Regions from separate parts of the Pantoea sp. Tr-811 genome, predicted to be linked through region 2. Evidence: riboswitches for the same ligand, from Rfam matches in the RefSeq annotation. Region 2 holds a riboswitch; each other region holds the start of a gene.

Region 1 (3,267 bases), on a different contig from region 2:
TTCAAGCGCGGCCTGTTCCTGGTGGTGCTGGAGTTCACCCTGGTCAACTTCGCCTGGACCTTCCAGCTGCCACCGAGCGTGGTCTACATGCAAGTGATCTGGGCCATCGGCGTGAGCATGATCGCCCTGTCGCTGCTGGTGTGGCTGCCACGCCCCGCCCTGTTCGCCCTGGGTGCCGCGATCATCGCCGGGCACAACCTGTTCGACGGCCTGCACTTCGGCGTGGAATCGGCGCTGCACGTGCCGTGGGCAATCCTCCACGACCGCGGCTGGCTGGAAGTGTCCGACACCCTGCGCCTGCGCACCTCCTACCCGGTGCTGCCATGGATCGGCGTGATCGCCCTGGGCTACTGCATCGGCCCTTGGTTCGCCCGTGGCAGCGAGGCCGGCGAGCGCCAGCACCGGTTGCTGCTGGCCGGGGTGATCGCCCTGCTCGGCTTCATGGTGCTGCGCATCTACAACGGCTATGGCGAAGCCCCCTGGAGCGGCTACCCGACCGTGACGCAGACGCTGATGAGCTTCTTCAACATCACCAAGTACCCGCCATCACTGCTGTTCCTGGCCCTGACCCTGGGCTGCGGCCTGCTGTTGCTGCGCGCCTTCGAGCGCGCCGGGCTTGCCCGCTGGATCAGCGCCCTGGCCGTGTTCGGCGCAGCGCCGATGTTCTTCTACCTGCTGCACCTGTACGTGCTCAAGCTGCTGTACCTGGCCTGCGTGGCGCTGCTGGGCCTTAACCACGGCGACTACTTCGGCTTCGACAGCATCGCCTCGGTATGGCTGAGCGCGGTACTGCTGGCCGTGGCGTTGTACCTGCCGGTGCGCTGGTTTGCCCGGCTCAAGGCGCGCCGGCGCGACCTTCGCTGGCTCAAGTACTTCTGATTTGCGCTTTTGCCCGGCGGCCCGATGGTCTACCATGCGGCCCGCCGGTTTCCACCACGGAACTAATAGGGAATCCCGGGCCCGCCTGCACGGCGCGCCAATCGGAACTGCCCCCGCAACTGTAGGTGCCGAGCCTGCTCCATCGATGCCACTGGGCCAATGCCCGGGAAGGCCGGAGCCGGGCTGTGACGCACCAGTCAGGAGACCTGCCGGCAAACATTCACCAACCGGCGGGGTGTCCGGGATGGCCATCTGTGTTGCCTTTGCGCCTGCAAAGGCGCGGCGATGCCTGTCCGTGCGTTCCTCACCAGAACCATTCGATAGGAGATCACCCGCATGCTGCTTCGCTCCACCGCCCTGCTCGCTGGCCTGAGCCTGGCCAGCCTGGCCCAGGCCGCCGCTACCCACTACCCGTTGACCGTCGACAACTGCGGCGTGCCGCAGACCTTCGCCCAGGCCCCTGAGCGTGCCGTGACCATCGGCCAGGCCGGCACCGAAATGCTCTATGCGCTGGGCCTTGGCGACAAGCTGGCCGGCACGTCGCTGTGGTTCAACAATGTGCTGCCCGAGTACCAGGCGGTGAACGCCAAGGTGCCGCGCCTGGCCGACAACGACCCAAGCTTCGAGGCCGTGGTCGGCAAGCGCCCGCAACTGGTGGCCGTGCAGTTCGAATGGATGGTCGGCGCCCAGGGCGTGGTGGCCACCCGCGAGCAGTTCGGCGAGCTGAACATCCCCACCTACCTGCTGCCCTCGGACTGCGAAGGCAAGGACAACCTGGTGGGCGCCGACGGCACCCGCTTGCAGGCCTTCCAGGTCGACAGCATCTACAAGAGCGTCAGCCAACTGGCCGAGATCTTCGACGTGCAAGACCGCGGTGCGGCGCTGAACGCCGACCTCAAGGGCCGACTGGACAGCGCCCGCCAGCAGCTGGCGGGCAAGGACCTGGCCAACACCTCGGCGCTGTTCTGGTTCTCCAGCGCCGACCTCGACATCGACCCCTATGTTGCCGGCCGCCAAGGCGTGGCCGACTTCATGCTGCGCACCCTGGGCGTGCGCAACGTGGTGGAATCGACCGAAGAATGGCCGACCGTGGGCTGGGAAACCCTGGCCAAGGCCAACCCGACCTGGCTGATCATCGCGCGCATGGACCGCCGCCGCTTCCCGGCCGACGATTACCAGAAAAAGCTCGAATTCCTGCATAAAGACCCGGTCACGCGCAACATGGACGCGGTGAAGCACAACCGCATCATCGTGCTCGACGCCGACGCCATGCAGGCCGGCATTCGCCTGTTCCGCGGCCTGCAGACGCTGTCTGCGGCCTTTGCCAGCGGTAAAGCAGCCCAGTGATGAAACGCCTGTTGCCCTACAGCGCCCTGGCCCTGCTGGCCCTGGTTGCCGCCTTGCTCGCAGGCACCGCCATTGGCGAAACCAGCCTGTCACCCCAGGTGGTTTTCCAGGTGCTGGCCAACCACCTGTGGCAAGCGGGCTACCCGGTCGACCCAATCGACGCCGGCATCGTCTGGAACTACCGCCTGACCCGCGCCCTGGTCGCCGCTGCCTGCGGCGCGGGCCTGGCAACCTGTGGGGTGATTCTGCAGGCGCTGCTGCGCAACCCGCTGGCCGAACCCTACCTGCTGGGGTTGTCTGCCGGGGCCTCGACCGGCGCCGTACTGGTTGGCCTGCTGGGCCTGGGCAGTGTTGCCCTGAGCATGTCCGGTGGCGCCTTCATCGGCGCGCTGGCAGCGTTCGCCCTGGTGCTGGTACTGGCCCGTGCGGCCGGGCCGAGCAGCAACAATGCCCAGGTGATTCTGGCCGGCATTGCCGGTTCGCAGCTGTTCAATGCCCTCACCGCATTTCTCATCACCAAGTCGGCCACCGCCGAGCAAGCCCGCGGTATCTTGTTCTGGCTGCTGGGCAACCTCAGCGGGGTGCGCTGGCCCTCGGTGTGGCTGGCCCTGCCGGTGGCCCTGTTTGGCTTGGCGGTGTGCCTGTGGCACCGCCGGGCGCTGGATGCCTTCACCTTCGGCGCCGATTCGGCCGCCTCGCTGGGCATCGCCGTGCGCCGCACGCAATTGCTGCTGATTAGCTGCGCCGCATTGGTGACGGCAGTGATGGTGTCGATCGTCGGCGCCATCGGTTTCGTCGGCCTGGTGATCCCCCACGCCCTGCGCCTGCTGCTCGGCCCCGGCCATAGCCGCCTGCTGCCGGCCAGCGCCCTGGGCGGTGCGCTGTTCCTGATTGCCGCCGACGTGCTGTCGCGCACGCTGATCCCCGGCCAGGTGATTCCGGTGGGCGTGGTCACCGCGTTGATCGGTGCACCGGTGTTCGCGCTGATCCTGGTCAGCCGCCGGGGGCGCCCATGACCGCCATGCCTACCGCCCAGCTCGC
Region 2 (3,267 bases):
ACACCAACTGCGCGCCGAGGCTGCGCAGCAGGTCGAGGTTGGCGCCATAGGTGAAGGCGAACGCCTCGTCCCGTGCCACGCCGATACGCACGCCACTCAAGGCAGCACTGCCCTGCTGCGGCGCAGGTGCAGCAAAGGCTACCGGCGGTGGCAGCGCCGCATCGCAACTGGCGCCCAGCGCTTGGGCCGCGGCGTCCAGGCGGGCATCCAGGTCATTCAGTTCACTGGCCTGAACCAGCCCCAGGTGGCGGCTGGGCAGTTCGATACCACGCTCACGCGACAGCCCGCCATACCAACGCAGGCCCTCGGTCAGGCTGCCTTCGAGCAACTGCGCATGGCGCAGGCTGCCGACCCGGTTGGCCAGCACACCGGCGAACGGCAGGTCGGCCTGGTAGCGCGCCAGCCCCAGGGCCAGGGCGCCAAAGGTCTGGGCCATCGCCGTACCGTCGATCACCGCCAGCACCGGCACACCGAAGTGGCGCGCCAGGTCGGCACTGGACGGGGTGCCGTCGAACAACCCCATCACCCCTTCGATAAGAATCAGGTCGGCGTCGGCTGCCGCTTCCCACAGCAGCCGACGGCTTTCCTCGGCGCCAATCATCCACAGGTCGAGCTGGTACACCGGCGCGCCGCTGGCCCGTTCGAGGATCATCGGATCGAGAAAGTCCGGGCCGCACTTGAACACCCGCACCTTGCGCCCGAGGTTGCGGTGCAGGCGTGCCAGGGCGGCGGTGACGGTGGTCTTGCCCTGGCCGGAGGCAGGTGCTGCGATCAGCACTGCCGGGCAGCTGCGCATTTCACTCACAGCTCAACGCCCTTCTGCGCGCGAATACCGGCCTGGAAGGCGTGCTTGAGCATGCCCATTTCAGTCACGGTATCGGCCAGTTCGATCATTTCGGGCTTGGCCGCGCGGCCGGTGACGATGACGTGCTGCATCGGTGGGCGGGCCTGGATGTCGCTCAGCACCTGGTCCAGGTCGAGGTAGCCGTGCTTGAGGGCGATGTTCAGTTCATCGAGCACCACGAACTGCACGCTTGGGTCTTGCAGCAACTGGCGCGAAACCGCCCAGGCAGCTTCGGCAGCGGCGATGTCGCGCTGGCGGTCCTGGGTTTCCCAGGTGAAGCCTTCGCCCATCACGTGGTAGCGCACCTGCTCGGGGAAGCGGCGGAAGAACAGCTCCTCGCCGGTGCTGTTGCGGCCTTTGATGAACTGCACCACGCCGCAGTGCATGCCGTGGCCCAGGGCGCGGGCGAGCATGCCGAAGGCCGAGCTGCTCTTGCCCTTGCCATTGCCGGTGAGCACCAGCAGCAGGCCGCATTCGTTGGGGGAATTGGCAATGCGCTCGTCGATGATCGCCTTCTTGCGCTGCATGCGCGCCAGGTGGCGTTCGTCGCGTTCGGTGGGTTCGCTCATGAAGGGTTCTCCGCAGGCTGGCGCCGCGTGAACAGCGACGGCAGGTAAAAGGCAGGCAAACGGAGAACGCGCAGGAGCAATGGCACAAGCCACGGTGCACCGCGCATCACCCTCCGTGATGCCGTTGGCAGTTTCAGGCCGGTCTCCGGGCTTGTGAGCGGGCCTTGGCCCGGAGCCTGCGCGCCTTCCCAGGGGTTCACCCAGTGGCTGTGCGCAGCTTCGACTCACCTACCGTTGCGGGGGCAGCGCCGGATTCGCGCCTTGTTGGCGGCCACCGGCTTCCCAGTTTCACCCTGCCCAGTGGGGGCTGGCAGGGCACCTGAAACACGCGCGAAGGTTAGAGGGTTGCACCGGGACCGTCAATCGAACCCCGCCGCCGCGCACTGGCAAAAGTGGCCTGGATCAATGGCCGATCCGTCGGCTTGTGCCACACTGAGCAAGGTGATATCACATGGCCATCATTTTCGGCACGACGCTATCACAACGACAACAGGAGTGCGCCGCATGCAAGGCCAGATCATCAACAACCCACGCCTGGAGTTCCTAAGCCCGGTACTGGAGCGCTGGGTCGACTGCATCGACCGTTTCAACCAGTTCAACGGTGATGCCGAAGCGCCCTACTGGCACGGCATCCAGACCAACACCGGAATGCTCGCCGCCGCTGCCTGGCAGGCCGAGCTGGCCACCCTGCAACAGTTTGCCAGCAACAAGCAGCGCGACGAGGGTGAGCTGGAGGGGCGCTGCGACCTGTCGATCTGCAGCGCCGAGGAGGCGCTGTACCTGAGCGTGAGCCAGCGCTGGCCGAAGGTCGCGCGCCTGGACATGGCCGCAGCCCTGCAGGAAACCACCAGCATCGCCCGGCACATGGCCTACGCCAGCCAGTTGCGCGCCGGTGCGCTGTTCATCACCCCGTGGAAAGTTGGCCAACACGCCAGCCCCGAGGAGCTGCAAGACTTGGTGGAAGACCTGCAGAAGCACAACGCCTGCGCCATCGCCTGGTACTTCCCCTATGCCTACCGCAAGCTGCACAACCAGATGGGCCAGTACTACCCCGGCGTGGCGCTGCTGCTCAAGCAGGCGTGAGCCGGGCAGTGTTTCAGCGGTTCTGCGCCAGATTACCCTGCGGGATCACGCGCTTGGCCTGCAGGTAGGCCTTGGACCAATAGCTGTTGGACAGGTAGTCCAGGCGCACCGTGCCGCCGGTGGAAGGCGCATGCACGAAGCGCCCCTCGCCCACGTAGATGCCCGCATGGCTGACCTGTGAACCACCGCCCGTGGCGAAGAACACCAGGTCGCCGGACTGCAGCGCGTTGATGTCCACGGTTGGCGCGCGCATCACGATCATCTCCCGCGTGGAGCGCGGCAGGCTGATGCCGGCCGCGTCGCGGTACACGTAGCCGATCAGGCCGCTGCAATCAAAGCCCGAGTCCGGGGTGTTGCCGCCCCAGCGGTATGGCGTGCCGACCAGGCCAATCGCGCGGATCAGCACGTCGTCTGCCAGGGGCGAGCCTTCGGGTTGGCTATAGGTAATGCGTGGCTGCACCACGGGGGCCGGCGCCGGGGCACGGCTGGAGCAGGCGGCAAGCAGTGCCACCAGGGAAAGGAATGCGAAGCGCGCCATCATCGCCATGGCCAGAACATCCTGTCTGAGACCGCAGGGCCGCAGCCGAAAAAGAGTTGAGAATTTAGATTAGACGCTTTCTGTAAATGCGCACGGCGGCGAGCTTTTTCAGCTACGCCGCCGTGGCAGGGTACATCATTTTGATATCAGTTGCGCGCGATATTGGTGGTCGGCGCCATGGCCAAGGCGCGCTTGGCTTCGATGAAGGTCTTGCTCCAGTAGCGGTCACCGAG
Region 3 (3,267 bases), on a different contig from region 2:
TGAGCCCGTGGTGGAGAAACCACCGCTGCTGATTGGGCGCAAGAACATCGAGGCCCGGGTGTCGCGCCGGCGCGGGCGTTAGCCGGTGAAGGCCCCATCGCGAGCTACGCTCGCTCCTACGAAAAAATCGTAAATATTTGATTTAACTGATATTTCTGTAGGAGCGGGCTTGACCCGCGAAGCAAGCAGCGTGGTGCATGGCACCGGCTACGCCGGTGTTCGCGGGGCAATGTTCCCTGCGCGACAGCGCAGCCCGCAGGGCTGGGTGATCACCTACGGGACTTGCACAATTATCCCGGTAGGAGCGAGCGCAGCTCGCGATCAGGGCCAAACCTGCCTACATCAACCTCAGAAAGCCAGGCCAACCTTGAAGCCAAACTCGTCACGCTTGAGCTTGTTGTTGTCGGCCACGTCCGAGTCTTCATCCAGCTTGTACTCGGTACGGGTGTAGTAAACGCCCGCCTGCACCGGCATGCCGCCCTGCTGGTTCATCAGCAAGGTGACCTCGGCATAGGGGTTGGTGCGGTCTTTCATGTCGACGCTGTCGCTGCCAAAGTCGTCCACCTTCAGCCGCGCGCGGCCATCGATGCTGCGGCGCGCTCCCACTTCCACGCGCAGGGTCGAGGCATCGAACTGGTGGTTGTAGCCAAGCGCAGCCTTGGCGAACGGCGACTTGTAGGTCAGGCGGGTGTCCAGGTCGTTGATCTCGGGTTCGAAACGGGTCCAGCTATAGCCACCGCCCACCGTCACATCGACGAAGTTGCGCGCGTCCAGCGCGGCTCGCCAGCCAAGGTCGAGGTCGGCCTGGGCTTCCTTGAGCTTGTTGTCGTTCTTCTTGCCGTACTTGGCTTCGGCACCGATCTGGTAGATGAAGCCGGACTCGGCCGTCAGCTTGTTGCCGAAGGTGGCAAAGACGCCGCCCTGGCCCAGGTGTTCCTTGTCCGATTCGCTGCCGCCTTCGAACTTGAATTTATCGTAGGCGCCCAGCAGGCCGACGCTGAACAGCGGTTCGGTGCTCGGTGCCGCCGTGGCCAGCAGTGGGCTGGCAAGCAGGGTGGCGAGGCAGGTGTGGCGCAGCAGGTTACGGGCGAGCATGCACGAAGTCTCCATGACGTTGTGTTGAGTGCGAACGTGCGGTTCGAGACTGCGCCAGGCGCAAAAGTTCGAAAAAAAAACCATAAAAACGCACAACCCGGTGATTCATCACATTTTTCCCTGCACGTGCGTATTTGACGTGCTGGCCTTTCGATGCTCAACTGCGCGCCGTTTTCAGGTGTCCTGCGCCGCCGTGCGCAGGGTGAAACGGGAAGCCGGTGCGTCGTGGTCCACGACAAGTCCGGCGCTGCCCCCGCAACGGTAAGCGAGCGATGCCTTCGACACACCACTGTGCGCCAGCATGGGAAGGTGAAGGCCTCATGCCCCTCGCAAGCCCGGAGACCGGCCTGGAACACTACTTGGCAACCCGCGGTGGGCGGGCGCAGGCCGGTACCTGCGTGCGCACCTGCATGTGGGGTACGCCTTTGCGTGTTTTCCACCGGGATGCATTCATTCCTGCAACAGTGGAACGACATGTCCCGATTCATCCAGCTTCACCCTCTGGCGGCCTGCCTGGCCGTCGCCCTCCCGGCCCTGGCCGACGAGCCCGTGCTGGCCCTGCCTGCCACGGCCATTAACGGCAGCCACGACGCACAACGCATCGACCTGGCCACGCCGACCGAGGCCGGCTCGCGGCTGAACCTCAGCGCCCTGGACACCCCAGCCAGCACCACCAGCATCACGGCTGCGCAGATCGAGCAGCGCAACGACCTCACCGTGCAAGACGCCGTCACCCGCTCGCCCGGCATTACCTTCATCGGCAACCCAGGCGATGGCGGCACCGGCCTGTCGGCCCGGGGTTTCACCGGCCACGGCTCGGTGATGACCCTGTTCGATGGCGCACGCCTGTACACCGGCGCCGGCACCCAGACCTTCCCGGTCGACCCGTGGATGGTCGAGCGCATCGACGTAATGCGTGGCCCGGCCTCGGTGCTGTATGGCGAAGGCGCGACCGGCGCGGTGGTCAACGTGATTCCGAAAAAACCGTTCACCGGCGACATTCGCAACCACCTGCGCCTGGGCTACGGTTCCTGGGACCGCCAGCAACTGGGCCTGGACAGCGGCGGCAGCCTCAGCGAACGCCTGAGCTACCGCCTGACCCTGAACCAGCAGGCCGGTAACGGCTGGGTCGACCGCACCGACTCACGCAGCCTGGCCCTGAGCGCCGCGCTGCGCTTCGACGCCAGCGACGACCTGAGCTTCACCCTCGCCCACGAGCGCGGCGATGCGCAACCGGCCAACTACTACGGCACGCCGCTGATCGACGGCCATTACCGCAGCAGCCTGCGCAAGAAGAACTACAACGTCGACAACGACGTGCAGCGTTATCACGACGAGTGGACCCGCCTGACCACCGACTGGGCGATCAACGACCAGCTAAGCGCCAGCAACCAGCTCTACTACATCAAGAGCCGCCGCCACTGGCGCAACGCCGAGAACTACAGCTGGGACCCCGAGCGCGAGCAACTGGAGCGCCAGGGCTACCTGGAAATCCGCCACAACCAGGAGCAGATCGGCGACCGCCAGACCTTCACCTTCGACCACAGCCTGTTCGGCCTTGCCAGCAAGACGCTGGTTGGCGTGGAGTACAACAAGGTGCGCTTCAACGTCGACCGCAGCAACGGCCTGGGCGGCGACTATGTCGACCCGTGGCAACCGACCCCGGGTTGGTTCCAGCGCGACCCAGCAGGCGAACGGCAGACGCTGTCCACCACCCACACCTTCGCCCTGTTCGCCGAGAACCGCCTGCAACTCACCGAGCGCCTGTCGCTGGTAACCGGGGTGCGCCGCGACCAGAACCATATCGACCGCGACAACCTCATCGATGCCAGCCGCAGCGACCGCAGCCTGCAAGGCGGCAACTGGCGTGCCGGGCTGGTGTTCGCCGTCAACGACGCGCTTTCCGTGTATGGCCAGTACTCCACCAGCCAGGACGGCGTGGACAACCTGGTCAGCCTCAGCCCCACGCAGATGCATTTCGACCTGACCGAGGCCAGGCAGACCGAGTTGGGCCTGAAGCAGCGCTTCTGGGAGGGCCGTGGCGAGTGGACGCTGGCAGCGTTCCATATCGTCAAGAAGAAACTGCTGGTCGATGACCCGCTCACCCATGACGCGCAGCAGGCCGGGCAGCAGACCTCCGATGGCCTGGAGGTATCGCTGGAACTGGCCCTG

The links. A riboswitch is a leader RNA that binds a small molecule or an ion and turns the genes downstream of it on or off. The one in region 2 is predicted to bind cobalamin.
Region 1: it holds a riboswitch for cobalamin, as region 2 does, so the genes downstream of both, F3J44_RS18875 (ABC transporter substrate-binding protein) here and cobO (cob(I)yrinic acid a,c-diamide adenosyltransferase) in region 2, are expected to answer to the same signal.
Region 3: it holds a riboswitch for cobalamin, as region 2 does, so the genes downstream of both, F3J44_RS18865 (TonB-dependent siderophore receptor) here and cobO (cob(I)yrinic acid a,c-diamide adenosyltransferase) in region 2, are expected to answer to the same signal.

The regions. Positions count from the first base shown of each region.
Region 1 is NZ_VWXJ01000012.1:127,081-130,347, forward strand. Features, by position in the region: gene F3J44_RS18870 (DUF1624 domain-containing protein) at 1-879, shown strand, start outside; cobalamin riboswitch at 908-1,108, shown strand; gene F3J44_RS18875 (ABC transporter substrate-binding protein) at 1,216-2,226, shown strand; gene F3J44_RS18880 (iron ABC transporter permease) at 2,226-3,242, shown strand; gene F3J44_RS18885 (ABC transporter ATP-binding protein) at 3,239-3,267, shown strand, end outside.
Region 2 is NZ_VWXJ01000026.1:10,261-13,527, forward strand. Features, by position in the region: gene F3J44_RS26920 (cobyrinate a,c-diamide synthase) at 1-796, opposite strand, end outside; gene cobO (cob(I)yrinic acid a,c-diamide adenosyltransferase) at 802-1,413, opposite strand; cobalamin riboswitch at 1,532-1,751, opposite strand; gene F3J44_RS26930 (hypothetical protein) at 1,918-2,496, shown strand; gene F3J44_RS26935 (C40 family peptidase) at 2,510-3,043, opposite strand; gene F3J44_RS26940 (C40 family peptidase) at 3,181-3,267, opposite strand, start outside.
Region 3 is NZ_VWXJ01000012.1:122,880-126,146, forward strand. Features, by position in the region: gene F3J44_RS18855 (GNAT family N-acetyltransferase) at 1-82, shown strand, start outside; gene F3J44_RS18860 (outer membrane beta-barrel protein) at 349-1,095, opposite strand; cobalamin riboswitch at 1,255-1,461, shown strand; gene F3J44_RS18865 (TonB-dependent siderophore receptor) at 1,570-3,267, shown strand, end outside.